2 regions of the Streptomyces sp. NPDC006510 genome follow, and region 1 is predicted to be linked to the other one. Evidence: riboswitches for the same ligand, from Rfam matches in the RefSeq annotation. Region 1 holds a riboswitch; the other holds the start of a gene.
What was found. Region 1 has a riboswitch for thiamine pyrophosphate ahead of thiO (glycine oxidase ThiO). Riboswitches for the same ligand answer to the same signal wherever they lie in the genome.
Positions count from the first base shown of each region.

Region 2: another riboswitch for thiamine pyrophosphate. It lies ahead of thiC (phosphomethylpyrimidine synthase ThiC); the one in region 1 lies ahead of thiO (glycine oxidase ThiO).

Region 1 is NZ_JBEXPH010000017.1:11,447-18,600, reverse strand. It holds gene pknB (Stk1 family PASTA domain-containing Ser/Thr kinase) at 1-758, opposite strand, end outside; gene ABZY11_RS08260 (thiazole synthase) at 852-1,664, opposite strand; gene thiS (sulfur carrier protein ThiS) at 1,667-1,903, opposite strand; gene thiO (glycine oxidase ThiO) at 1,900-3,084, opposite strand; TPP riboswitch at 3,082-3,195, opposite strand; gene ABZY11_RS08245 (hypothetical protein) at 3,247-3,591, shown strand; gene ABZY11_RS08240 (FAD-dependent oxidoreductase) at 3,692-4,876, shown strand; gene ABZY11_RS08235 (peptide-N4-asparagine amidase) at 5,004-6,752, shown strand; gene ABZY11_RS08230 (Rv2175c family DNA-binding protein) at 6,796-7,154, shown strand, end outside.
Region 2 is NZ_JBEXPH010000006.1:45,269-52,422, forward strand. It holds gene ABZY11_RS03680 (metallophosphoesterase) at 85-1,143, shown strand; gene ABZY11_RS03685 (hypothetical protein) at 1,326-2,150, shown strand; gene ABZY11_RS03690 (hypothetical protein) at 2,259-2,549, shown strand; gene thiC (phosphomethylpyrimidine synthase ThiC) at 2,637-4,451, opposite strand; TPP riboswitch at 4,444-4,577, opposite strand; gene ABZY11_RS03700 (YibE/F family protein) at 4,648-5,970, shown strand; gene ABZY11_RS03705 (SsgA family sporulation/cell division regulator) at 6,051-6,488, opposite strand; gene ABZY11_RS03710 (helix-turn-helix domain-containing protein) at 6,590-7,154, opposite strand, start outside.

The sequences.
Region 1 (7,154 bases):
CTCGCCACCAGGTCGTCGAGCTCGGCCGGGAGCCCCGGGACGGCGGCCGACGGCGGTGGGACTGCCTCGTTGAGATGCTGGTAGATGACCTGGGCGGGGGTGTCGCCGGCATGCGGCTTGGCCCCGGTCAGCATCTCGTACAGGACGACGCCGCAGGCGTACACATCGGTGCGGGTGTCCGCCGTGCCGGCCTCTATCTGCTCGGGGGCGAGATAGGAGACCGTGCCGAGAACGGACCCGGTGGTGTTGGTGACGGCGCCCACCGCCCGTACGAGCCCGAAGTCGGCGACCTTGACCCGGCCGTCGTCCCCTATCAGGACGTTCTCCGGCTTCATGTCGCGGTGCACGAAGCCCGCCCGGTGCGCGGCGCCGAGGGCGGCGAGGACCGGCTCCAGGATGTCCAGGGCGGCCCTCGGCTGCAGGGCGCCGCGATCGCGCAGCACGTCGCGCAGGGTGCAGCCCGCGACGTACTCCATCGCCAGGTAGACGTACTGCCCCTGGGCGCCCTGGTCGAAGACCGCGACCACATTGGGGTGCGCGAGCCGGGCCACGGACTTGGCCTCGCGGATGAAGCGCTCGACGAACGAGGCGTCGGTCGCCAGTGCCGGGTGCATCACCTTGAGGGCGAGCACCCGGTCGAGCCGGGTGTCCACGGCCCGGTAGACCGTGGCCATGCCGCCCACGGCGATGCGGGCATCGACGCGGTAGCGGCCGTCGAGCAGCTGCCCGACGAGAGGGTCCTGGAGGGTCGTATCCACGCAGGCGAGTCTACGAGCCGCCACGGACACGGCTCACGGGCCGGGGCGGTCCCGGGGCCGTACTGCAGCCGAGCCGTGACAGGGACACGTTCTTCACGCCGTACCGGCGGCTCGGAAGGCCGGGCGCTCCGGGTCCAGCACCGCACGCCCCTCCACCGGCGACGAGGCCTCGGCGAAGTGGCGGCGCGGAATCCGGCCGGCCCGGTACGCCAGCCGCCCGCCCTCCACCGCGTGGCGCATCGCCGCGGCCATCAGTTCGGGCTCCTGGGCCCGGGTCACGGCGGAAGCCAGCATCACCGCCGCGCAGCCCAGCTCCATCGCGAGCGCCGCATCGGAGGCGGTACCGGCGCCCGCGTCGAGGATCACCGGCACCCGGGCCTGCTCGACGATCAGCCGGAAGTTGTGCGGATTACGGATGCCGAGCCCGGAGCCGATGGGGGAGCCGAGCGGCATGACCGCCGCGCACCCCACGTCCTGGAGCCTGCGCGCCAGCACCGGGTCGTCATTGGTGTACGGCAGCACGGTGAAGCCGTCGTCGACCAGGATCTCCGCGGCGTCCAGCAGCTCGATCGGGTCGGGCAGCAGGGTCCGCTCGTCGGCCACCACCTCCAGCTTGATCCAGTCGGTGCCGAGCGCCTCGCGGGCCAGCCGGGCGGTCAGCACGGCCTCGCCCGCGGTGAAGCAGCCCGCCGTGTTCGGCAGCACGCGGATGGAGAGCCGTTCGAGGACGGAGAGCACCGAGCCCCGCACGGTCGGATCGAGGCGGCGCATCGCGACGGTGGTCAGCTCGGTGCCGGAAGCGGTCAGGGAGCGCTCCAGCACGTCGAGGCTGGGGGCGCCGCCGGTACCCATGATCAGCCGGGAGCCGAAGACGGTGTCGCCGAGGGTGAAGAGATCGTCCGACATGGTCAGCCTCCCTGGACGGCGGTCAGGACCTCGACGCGGTCACCGTCGAGGAGGGCGGTGGCGGACCACTGGCCGCGCGGTACGACGGTCTCGTTGACGGCGGCCGCGACGCCGGAGTGCGCGGCGGTCAGGGTGGCGACCAGGGCGTCCAGGGCGGTGCCCGCGGCGAGGACCCGGACCTCGCCGTTCACGGACACGGAGAGGGACGCCGGCACGGGGCGGGGTGCGGGCTCGGTCATGCGGGCTGCTCCTGACATACGGAGACGGCGGCGGAAGGGAAACGGTGCGGGGTGAAGGGGCGGGCCTGCTCGGGCAGCTCGCCGGTGGTGAGGAGCTCCGCCATGACGTCACCGGTGACGGGGGTGAGCAGCACCCCGTTGCGGTGGTGGCCGGTGGCGAGGTGGAGGCCGGGCAGGGCGGTGGGGCCGAGCAGCGGGGCGTTGTCGGGGGAGGCCGGGCGCAGGCCGGCCAGGGTCTCGGTGAGCGGCAGCTCGGTGATGCCGGGGACCAGCTCGTGGGCGTCCCGCAGCAGCTCGTAGACACCGCCCGCGGTGACCGTGGTGTCCCAGCCCATTTCCTCGCTGGTGGCGCCGATGACCAGTTCGCCGTTCTCACGCGGTACGAGATAGACATGGCTGCCCCGGACCACGGCCCGGACCGTCCGGCTCAGGAACGGCGCGTACCCGGCGGGCACGGTCAGCCGCAGCACCTGGCCCTTCACCGGCCGGACCGGCGGCACCACCTCGTCCGGCAGCCCCGGCAGCCGGCCGCTGAGGCTGCCCGCGGCGAGCACGACCTGGTCGGCCGCGAGCTCCGTGCCCCCGGCGAGCACCGCTCCGGCGGCCCGGTCGCCCACCACGCTCAGCCGCTCCACCCAGTCGCGGTGGAAGACCACCCCGGCCCGCTCGCAGGCGGTCAGCAGGGCGGCGGCCAGCCGGCGGGGATCGATCTGGTGGTCGCCGTCGACCCGCAGACCGCCCCGGACGCCCGGCGCGAGCATCGGCTCCAGACGGCGGCACTCACGGCCGGTGAGCCACTCCGACTCCAGGCCGGACCGCTGCTGCAGGGCGTGCAGGTCCCGCAGATGGGCGCGGTCGTCGGCGTCCAGCGCGACGGCCAGGGTGCCGCAGGCACGGAAGCCGGTCTCCTGCCCGCTCGTCGCCTCCAGCTCGGCGGCGAAGGCCGGATAGCGGGCGGCGGAGGCGACGTTGAGACCCAGCAGCAGCTGTTCGCCGTAGTGGAGTTCGGTGACGGCGGCCAGCATGCCGGCCGCCACTCGGGCGGCACCGCCACCCGGTTCGGGATCGGCGACCGCCGTGCGCAGTCCGCGCTGCGCGGCCCGCCAGGCGATCACCAGGCCGATGATCCCGCCCCCGATGACCAGGACATCGGATCCGTTTCCGTTCCGAGAAGAACGCATGGGCTTCCAGCCCCTCCCTTCGCCGGCATGACCCGGATCAGGTTCGTACGGTCGGAGGCCGCCCCAGCCTCCCTCTCAGCCCGGTGCGTCCGGGCTCCCGCGAGTGTTTTACGTTGGCCACCCTAAACCCCGTCCCCCCGGACCAGTAAGGGAGCAGCCACCGTGGCCCGTTCGCTCGACGGACTCGTCCTGGCACCGGTCGCCGACCAGGCGCCCGGCCAGGTCGGTACCCGTACCCGCTTCACGTACCACGAGGAAGACGGCCGGATCTGGGCCGATTACACGGGCGGCGACGTGGTGCGCGGCCATCTCGTCGGCACCCGGGCCGGCGACACCCTCGACTTCCGGTACGTCCAGCTGAAGCAGGACGGAACGACATCTTCCGGCCACTGTGTCTCCACCGTCGTCGACCTCGCGGACGGCCGGGTCCGGCTGGACGAGCGGTGGGAGTGGGAGTCGCAGGAGGGCAGTGGGACGAGCACCGTCGAGGAACTCGCCCTTTCCTGACGATCTGTCAGGTGCTTAAGGTGTACGGGTGAGCGATCAGCAGCAGTCAGAGCAGCCGGACCGGCGGGCAGGACGCCGCGTCGTCATCGTCGGCGCGGGCATGGCCGGGGTGCAGACCGCGGTGGCCCTGCGGGAGCAGGGCTTCACCGGCCCCGTCACCCTGCTCGGCGCCGAACCGCATCAGCCCTACGACCGGCCCCCGCTGTCCAAGGCGGTGCTGCTCGGCAAGGCCGAGGACTCCGCCTTCGACATCGACTTCGAGGCGCTGGAGATCGATCTGCGACTGGGGCGGGAAGTCACCGGTGTGCGGCCCGCGGCGCATGAGCTGGACACCGCGTCGGGCCCTGTCCCCTACGACGTCCTGGTGATCGCGACCGGTGCCGAACCCGTCGTCCTGCCCGGGGTCGAGGGGGTGCCCGGCGTCCATCTGCTGCGTACCCTCGACGACGCGGCACGACTGCGGCCGGTCCTCGACGAGCAGCACGGCGTCGTGGTCGTCGGCGCGGGCTGGATCGGTGCCGAGTTCGCCACCGCGGCCCGCGCCGCGGGCTGCGCGGTCACCGTCGTCGAGGCCGCCGACCGGCCGCTGGCCGGCGCGATGCCCGCGGAGGTCGCCGCCCCGATGGCCGCCTGGTACGCGCAGAGCGGCGCCGAACTCCTCACCGGGGCCCGGGTCGCCCGCGTCGAGCCGGGCCGGGTGATCCTCGCCGACGGCCGTACGCTCCCGGCCGGAGCGGTCGTCGTCGGAATCGGCGCCCGGCCCGCCACCGGCTGGCTGGCCGGCTCCGGCATCGCACTCGGCCCCGACGGATCGGTGACCGCCGACGAGGCGCTGCGCACCTCGCAGCCCGATGTGTACGCGGTCGGCGACTGCGCCTCGTTCCCCTCCGCCCGGTACGGCGAGCGCCTGCTCGTCCACCACTGGGACAACGCGCTCCAGGGCCCGCGCACCGCCGCCGCCAACATCATCGGGGCAGCCGCCGGTGACGGCCCGGCGCCGATGACGTACGACCCCGTTCCGTACTTCTGGTCCGAGCAGTTCGACCGGTTCGTGCAGTACGCGGGCCACCACGGGAGCGCCGACACCCTGCTGTGGCGCGGCGATCCGGCGGACCCCGCCTGGTCGGTGTGCTGGCTGCGCGACGGCGTGCTGGTCGCGGTTCTCGCCGTCGGCCGTCCGCGCGATCTGGCGCAGGGGCGCAAGCTCATCGAGGCGGGGGCGCGGCTCGATCCGACGCGGGCCGCCGATCCCTCCGTACCGCTGAAGTCGGCGATCCGTCAGTAGCGTGCCGCAGGGCGCACGGGGGTGTCCGGTATGCGGGCAACCCCTTGGGCGGCGACCGAGATTGGTGCACTGTGCATCTTTTGGATCCCTGATTCCGGATCACCGACTCGTTTTCCGAAGGAAGTACATGCCCCGACACAGATGGGTCCGCGCCCTGCGCCGGATCTCCGTGGTCTCGGCCTCGATCGCCCTGGCCGGCGGCGCGTTCGCCGTCCCGGCGAACGCGGGCAGTGCCCCGAAGCCCGGATCCAACCCGGCCGTCGACTACCAGGACCCGGTCGACGCGCTGCCGCCGGTCTCCCGGCCCGACACCGAACACTGCGCCGTGACGGCCGTCGAGCACGACTTCGGCAACACCCTCGGCGGGCCGCCGTACACCACCACGCTCACCCCGCCGGACAAGTGCGCGGGCCCCTGGAGCAAGGTCGTTCTCGACTGGTCGGCCAGTGTGAAGGGGCGTCAGTACGACCGTCTCGCAGGGGTGTTCGTCGGCGGCGCGGAGATCTTCCGCACCAGCACCGCCGAGCCCGACGAGGACGGCATCAGCTGGCACGTCGCCAAGGACGTCACCGAATTCGCGCCGCTCCTCAAGGACCCGCAGAAGCTCCAGCTGGACCTCGGCAACGTTGTCAACGACACCTACACCGGTGTGTACAAGGTCAAGCTGACGATCACGTACTACCGGGCCGACAAGCGCCACCCGGCCGCGCGAACGGCCGACCGGATCGTCCCCCTCGGCGACACCGGGTCCGCCGGCGCCCCCTGGATGAGCGTCGGCAAGGGCGGCTCCACCAACACCGACGTCACCTTCCCGCGCAATCTGACCGGCGCGCGCCTCCAGGTGTACGCACGCGGAGGCGGTTGCGACGAGCAGTGGTTCGACGCGGTCCCCAGCGACCTCGCCGCCACCGCCCCGGACTATCTCTGCGGCGGCGGCCCCTACCGCGAGGTGCAGATCGCCGTGGACGGGCGGCCCGCGGGTCTCGCCCAGCCGTACCCCGTGGTCTACTCCGGCGGCATCGTGCCGACCCTGTGGCGGCCGGTCCCGGCCATCGACCAGTTCAGGACCGAGGCGTACGACATCGACCTCACCCCGTTCGCCGGTGAACTGGCCGACGGCAGGCCGCACACCATCAGCATCACCCCGTACGGCGCGGCCGACAGCTGGATCGTCGACGGTTCGCTCTTCCTCCGTACGGACGCGCACGCGGCCCGTACGAGCGGCAGGGTCACCGTCGACACGCTCACCGACGAGCCGGTGGTGAAGACCGTCCAGACCCCGCGCGCCGACGGCTCCACCCATGTCGCCGTGTCGACCGGACGAGCCTGGAAGATCTCGGGCTACGTCCGGACCTCGAAGGGCCGGGTCGCCACCACCGTCGAGCAGGACTTCTCGTACACCAACGAGGACACGGTCTCCAGGACCGGCCAGCAGCAGACGATGCACCAGCGCGACCACGGCGCCACCACGGTGACGACGAGGACCGGCGGGCACACCGAGGCCCGGCGGCACGCCTGGTCCTACCCCATCGACGTCGACATGGACATCCCGCTCTACGGCGACTACAACAACTACGAACTGAACGCCGCCGTCACCCAGCGCCGAGTGCTCCTCGACACGTCCAGGACGGGCTCCGCGCACCGGTGGCGCACGGACGCGGTCACGGACGACACCGTGGACTCGACCGGCAGCCTCGTCCGCGAGAACGGCACCGTCCGGGCCGCGGACGGAGCGTCGTCCGAGACGTACCGGGGCACCACCGACACCGGGGCCTGCTACTCGCGTTCCCTGACGACCGCGCACGGCTGGGTCACCGGCGACCGGCAGAGCCCCTGCCGGGTCGCCGACGTGGTCCGCGAGGCCCTGAAGGGCTGAGTCCGGGTATCGGCTGTCAGCGCGGGATGGCAGGCTTGTACCCGTGACCGAGATTGACGCAAAGATCGATGCTCTCGTCCCCGCCTGGCTCCACCTGCCCGACATCGCCGAAATGCTCGATGTCGAGGTGACGCGCGTGCGGCAGCTGGTCAAGGAGGGCCAGCTGATCGCCGTACGACGTGGTGAGAACCGGACGCTTCAGGTGCCTGCCGCCTTCATCGACGGCAACAAGGTGGTCAAGGGCCTCTCCGGCACCCTGACGCTCCTGAGGGACGACGGCTACAACGACGAAGAGATGCTGGAGTGGCTCTTCACCCCCGACCCGACCCTGCCGGGTACCCCCGCCCAGGCACTGAGCGAGAATCGCGGCACGGAGGTGAAGCGCCGCGCCCAGGCGCTCGC
Region 2 (7,154 bases), on a different contig from region 1:
TATGATGGGCGCACGACACCGCGGACCGCCCCGACCAGCAGGGCCCGTCAGGTGTACGGCGGCGCGACGGTGGTGGAGGGGTCGATGACACAGGGGGCCGGTCAGGAACCCGTGGTGCGGACTGCGACGTTGCGCGACTTCCGCGTACCGCCCTATGCCCAGAACCCGGTGCCGCCATCGTCACCGCACCCGGGCAACGCCCTCCCCGTTGACGTGCCGCCGGACGGGTACACCCCCACCGCGCGCGATCTTCCCGTGATCAACCGCGGTGACACCCTGGAGGTGGCGGCCGTCCCCGACCCCCGGCCCGTCCCGGAGCAGGGCCGCGGACCGCTCTACGTCGTCGGCGACGTGCACGGCTATCTGGACGAGCTCCACGCCGCCCTCGCCGAGCAGGGCCTCATCGACGCCGACGGCAAGTGGTCGGCGGGCAATGCCCGGCTCTGGTTCCTCGGCGACTTCACCGACCGGGGCCCCGACGGCATCGGGGTCATCGACCTCGTGATGCGCCTGTCCGCCGAGGCCGCGGCCGCCGGCGGCTACTGCAAGGCCCTGATGGGCAATCACGAACTGCTGCTCCTCGGCGCCAAGCGGTTCAGCGACACCCCGGTCAACTCCGGCGCGGGCACCGCCACCTTCCAGGCGGCCTGGCTGCTCAACGGCGGCCAGAAGAACGACATGGAGCGGCTTCAGGACGTCCACCTCCAGTGGATGTCCCGGCTCGACGCGATCGTCGAGGAGGACGGGCATCTGCTGATGCACTCCGACACGACGGCATACCTCGAATACGGCACCACCATCGAGGACGTCAACGACACCGTGCACGCCATCCTCACGCGTAACGACGCCGATGAGTGCTGGGACCTCTTCCGCAAGCTCACCAAGCGGTTCGCCTTCCGCGACGAGTCGGGTCCACAGGCGGTCCGGGAGCTGATGTCGGCCTACGGCGGACAGCGCATCGTCCATGGTCACAGCCCCATTCCGTACCTCCTCGGAGAGGTCGGTTCGGAGGACGGCGAGGACGGCTCCGGCCCCGTGGTCGAAGGTCCGCACGTGTACGCGGACGGGCTCGCCATCGCCATGGACGGCGGAGTGACCATGGCCGGAAAGCTACTGGTCGTCCAACTGCCTCTGCATGACTGACGTTCTTCTGGGAAGACGCTCCCACGACCTGACCACGCCGACCACTGGGCCTATTTACGGAAACCCCCTGTCACCCCGTGCCGTGGGCGCTCTACCATCGGCGTATCAGTAGCAGGCTCTCCTCCGTTTCCGCCCAACTGCCCGTTCCCAACGGGCACTCAGGCCCGACGGAGCATCGGGGGATGCACATGAACAGCGCTCCGCACCTGCTGGCCGAGGACCGACCCGAGTTCGAGCGGATCCTCGACGACGCACTGCGTCATGCCCATGAACGACCGGATCTGGCCGCGGTCGGCGAACGGCTCAACGCCGTGCAGCTGCGCACCATGGCGCTGGACGCCACGGAGCTGATCACCGCGACGGCCGCCACCGAGTACGAGCACTACGTGCGGGCCCGCGAGGAACTGCGCAGACCGGCCGAGGGCGAGGACGAGGATGTGGGCCCGGTCTCCGGCGCGAGCCGGACGAACCAGTCGGGCGCGGGCATAGGAGCCGTCGTCACGGTCCTGGCGCCGGTGCTGGCCGGAACCGCCGCGTTCATATTCCTGCTGGCCGGCTATCTGCTGAGGCTGCTCGACCCACCACCGTCCTTCGCGTCCACCATGGTCTCCGCGGGCTGGTTCTTCGCGGCGGTCACGGCCGCCGCGATCCTGGCCGCCGCCGTCGGGCTGCTCATCACGGCACTGCGCAACGGATCGACGTCGCAGCCCGCCGAGGACGCCGAGGACGAGTTGCCGGAGGATGTGGCACGGGCCAGAGAGGCGTGGCGCCACGCCCTGCTGGAGCGCGGCATCCTGCCGTTCCTGCGGGACGCGCTCGCCGATCCCGCCGCCGGCCCCGCCTCACGCACGCCGGTCCGCTCGGCGAACCGCATCCCGAAGGTCGGCTACAGCCCGCCGGACTTCTCCAGCCCGGACGGCGGCCCGGCGGCGGGCCCCCGCCCGACGTTCACCAGTCCGGACTTCACCAGTCCCGACTTCGGCGGCCCCGAACACGAACCGGACTGACCGGGTCCTACGAGACCCGGGCCGGGCCGGGCCGGGCCGGATTCGGTTCGGGGCGGGTTGGGTTGGGTTGGGTTCGAACGAGTTCGGGGGCGGGCCGCCTCGCCGAGCATGGCTGCCGAGATCACGCGCGCCTCCGCGGCCGGAGCCGTCGTACGTTCCCTGGGTGCCGTGACGATCGCCCCGTCCATCAGCAGCACGAGCCGTCGTGCGAGTGCCTCGGTGTCCTCGTGCCGGCCGCTCTCGGCGAGCAGGCCCGCGACGTACGCCGTGCCCCGCTCCTTGTGTTCGGCGGCGTCCCGGTACGCGGAACTGCCGGTGTCGGTCATCCGGCTCCCCGACGTCCCGTACACCCAGGTGGTCTCGGCTCCGGCCGTACGCCTGATCACCCACGAAACCTGAACTCCGAGCCCTGCAACTTCGAGCGCGGGCCTTCGAGCGCGACGTCGCCCCGGAAGCCGGAGCCCCGGGGCGACGCCGTGTCCCGGGTCAGTCCGCGATCGGCAGATAGACCCGGTTGCCGGCCGCCGCGAACTCCTTGGACTTCTCCGCCATGCCCGCCTCGATCTCCGACTGCGATCCGCCGTGCTCGCGCCGGATGTCCTGGGAGATCTTCATCGAGCAGAACTTCGGACCGCACATCGAGCAGAAGTGCGCCGTCTTCGCCGGCTCGGCCGGCAGCGTCTCGTCGTGGAACTCCCGTGCGGTGTCCGGGTCGAGAGCCAGATTGAACTGGTCCTCCCAGCGGAACTCGAACCGGGCGTCGGAGAGCGCGTCGTCCCAGTCCTGCGCCCCGGGGTGCCCCTTGGCGAGGTCCGCCGCATGCGCCGCGATCTTGTAGGTGATGACGCCGGTCTTCACATCGTCCCGGTTGGGCAGGCCGAGGTGCTCCTTCGGCGTGACGTAACAGAGCATCGCCGTCCCCCACCACGCGATCATCGCCGCGCCGATGCCCGAGGTGATGTGGTCGTACGCCGGGGCGACATCGGTGGTCAGCGGGCCGAGCGTGTAGAACGGTGCCTCCTCGCAGATCTCCTGCTGGAGGTCGATGTTCTCCTTGATCTTGTGCATCGGGACATGGCCCGGGCCCTCGATCATGGTCTGGACGCCGAACCGCTTGGCGACCGTGTTCAGCTCGCCGAGCGTGCGCAGTTCGGCGAACTGCGCCTCGTCGTTGGCGTCGGCGATCGAGCCGGGACGCAGCCCGTCGCCCAGCGAGTACGTCACGTCGTAGCTCGCGAGGATCTCGCAGAGCTCCTCGAAGTGCTCGTACAGGAACGACTCCTTGTGGTGCGCGAGGCACCACGCCGCCATGATCGAGCCGCCGCGGGAGACGATGCCGGTCTTGCGGCGGGCGGTCAGCGGTACGTACGGCAGGCGCACGCCGGCGTGGACCGTCATGTAGTCGACGCCCTGCTCGGCCTGCTCGATGACGGTGTCCTTGTAGATCTCCCAGGTCAGCTCCTCCGCCCGGCCGTCGACCTTTTCGAGGGCCTGGTAGAGCGGAACGGTGCCGATGGGCACGGGGGAGTTGCGCAGAACCCACTCACGGGTGGTGTGAATGTTGCGGCCGGTGGACAGATCCATGACGGTGTCGGCGCCCCAGCGCGTCGCCCACGTCATCTTCTCCACCTCCTCCTCGATGGAGGACGTCACCGCGGAGTTGCCGATGTTGGCATTGACCTTCACCAGGAACCGCTTGCCGATGATCATCGGCTCGATCTCGGGGTGGTTGACATTGGCCGGCAGCACGGCCCGGCCGGCCGCGATCTCCTCGCGCACCACCTCGGGCTCGGCGTTCTCCCGGATCGCCACGTACTCCATCTCCGGGGTGACCTCGCCCCGGCGGGCGTACGCGAGCTGGGTCACCGGCTGCCCGTCCCGGCTGCGGCGCGGCAGTCGCGGGCGGCCGGGGAAGACCGCGTCGAGGTTGCGCAGCCCTTCCCCGAGCTCTCGGCTTCGCTCAAGCAGGGGAGACCCCATTCGCGGCGAGGTGTGCTTGAGCCCGTCGTCCTCGGGGCGGGCGGGGCGGCCCGGGTACTCCTCGGTGTCGCCGCGGGCCACGATCCAGTTCTCCCGCAGCGGTGCGAGCCCGCGGCGGACATCGGTCTCGACGGTGGGATCGGTGTACGGCCCCGACGTGTCGTACAGCGTCACGTCCTTGCCGTTGGTGAGGTGCACCTGACGGACCGGCACCCGGAGGTCCGGGCGCGAGCCCTGGACGTACCCCTTGTGCCAGCCGATGGACTTCCCGGCCTCGTCGCTCTGGTTCGAGGCAGGCGTGCGTGCGTCCGCTGTGGTCATGAGACCTACTCCCTACGCCGGCATTACCCGGTAACAGGTTCGGCGGTCGGCGCAGCCCGTCCCGTACGGATGTACGGATTTCAGCGCCCTCTCAGCCCGGTGCTCCGAGCTCCCGCGTGTGCAAAGGTCCCTCCACGCTAGCGCCCCGTCCGGCGTACTGAACAGAGGGCCCGTCTCTTCTTGCGATGATCGGCCGGTGACGTCCCCCCAGATCGACCTCGAACCGCAGGGCCATCAGCACGGCCACTCGCACAGCCATGGCCCCGCCGCGCCCGTCTCCAGACATCTGCGCAAGGTCATCGCGGCCGTACTGATCCCGTTCGCCACCGCCGTTCTCGTCGGTCTGGTGGCTCTCTGGCCGGGCGGTGCGCCGCCGCACGAGCGGACCGGCGTCGGATTCGACCGGCAGACCCAGCAGGGAAAGGTGGTGAGTATCGACAAGGTGGACTGCAAGGACGTGAACGCGGTTCAGATGCCCGTCGACGGGGCCACCACATCACCGTCGGGAAGCGAACGGGGACTGTGCAAGAGGGCCACGATCGAGGTGGCGACCGGTCACGACAAGGGCCGGACCTTCGTCGAGATCGTCCAGCCCGACGCACCGCGTCAGTTGCGCGACGGTCAGAGCGTGGTCGTGTCGTACGCCCCCGACGCGCCCCGTGATCTGCAGTACTCGGTGACGGATGTGAACCGGAAATTCCCGATGACTCTGCTGGCCGGGATCTTCGCCCTGGCCGTGGTCGCGGTGGGCCGCATGCGCGGGGTGATGGCACTGGTCGCGCTCGCCGTGTCGTTCGCCGTGCTGACCCTGTTCATCCTCCCGGCCATTCTCCAGGGCTCGAATCCGCTGCTCGTCGCGGTGGTCGGGGCCAGCGCGATCATGCTGATCGCGCTCTACATGTGCCACGGCCTGACCGCCCGCACCTCGGTCGCGGTGATCGGCACGCTGATCTCGCTGCTGCTGATCGGGCTGCTCGGATCGCTCTTCATCGGCTGGGCGAGCCTGACCGGCAACACCGACGACAACACCGGCCTCATCCACGGTCTGTACCCGCACATCGACATGAGCGGTCTGCTGCTGGCCGGTGTCATCATCGGTTCGCTCGGAGTCCTCGACGATGTGACCGTGACCCAGACATCGGCGGTCTGGGAACTGCACCAGGCGAACCCGGCGATGGGTGCGCGGGGTCTCTACCGGGCAGGAATCAGGATCGGGCGCGACCACATCGCCTCGGTCGTCAATACGCTGGTGCTCGCCTATGCGGGCGCCGCACTGCCGTTGCTGCTGCTGTTCTCCATCGCGCAGAGCAGTGTGGGGACGGTGGCCAACAGCGAGCTGGTGGCTGAGGAGATCGTACGAACGCTGGTCGGCTCGATCGGACTGGTCGCCTCGGTGCCGGTGACGACGGTGCTCGCTGCGCTGGTCGTCTCCGCGGACCGCACAGGGCTCGGCGCGGAAGCCGGAGCTTCGGCACCCGTACGGGCCGGGAAAGGCCGTCGTCGTAGAGCTAAGCCTTGAACGTCCCCGTCAGGTGAATAATTCACCCATTCGGCAGGTACCGTGTTCGACCGGTGAGCCGGTCGGCGGCGCCGTTCTTCTCAGCCTGCGTTCTGTTCCTCGGCGAGGATCCGGCCCAGGGCCTCTTCCAGGTTGCCCTCGAAGTCACCCAGCGTGCACTCCTGTCCGAGCGGCACAAGCTTGTCGGTCCGGTCGAGAAATGCCACAAGCGGTGCCGTACCGGCCCTGAAGAGAGCCCGGTCCTCACCGACCTGGAGCCGGATATGTACGTCGGACAGCCCCTCGGGCTCAGTGGGACCGATGTGCACATCGCCGTCGCCACTGGGGCTGTTGAGGCCGTCGAGCAGCAGCTCACGGCCGAATGCCCAGGTGACGGGGGCGTCACCGGGCAGATGGAAGGTCATCCGGATCGCATACGGATCGCAGACCTCGTACCGGAGCTCCACCGGGATCCGGAAAGAGAGCTCCTCGGAAACGAGGAAGCTCATCATGACCTCAGCTTGAACCGACTCGCGCATCGTTCAACCCCGCAGTAGATGAATCTGGCCAGGAATGATCCCCCGTGGCCCTATTGACGCCATCGTGGTGCATGCGATAGCAGATCACAAGGAGTGATTTTTCAGATACTGATAGAGAACACGAACGAACGCAAGAGGTTGGCCACTTCGCCACGTAGTTGTTCGACTGCGGGAAGCAACCGGCTTTCCTGCTCCAGGGGTACCGAAATGGCCATCGCGGCGGCCGTGAATCCCGCTGTGATCGGGATGGCCGCGCAGACCGTGCCCAGGGCGTATTCCTGTCGTTCGATGACGGGTTCCATCCGTTCCAGCGACCGCAGTCGCTCAAGGAACGCCGCACGGTCCCTCACCGAGTAGCGGGTCAGCGGACGCACAGGGTGACGGTCCAGGTGGTCCTCGCGGGCCTTCTCGTCGAGCTGGCTCAGCAGACACTGGCCGATCGCGTGGGCATGCCCGGTCTCCCGGAAGGATGCCCACTCGTCGACGGCGGGGTTGGCGGGGGTGTCGGCGACCGCGACGAGTTCGATCTCGCCCTCGCGGTAGACGGCGCAGTACACCGGTGCACCGATGATGTCGCGCCAGCGGCTCAGCGACTCGGCCATTCCGCCGCGCCGATTCTGCAGCGCCCCTTCGCCGACCAGGCGTTCAGCCGCGACCCCGATGCGG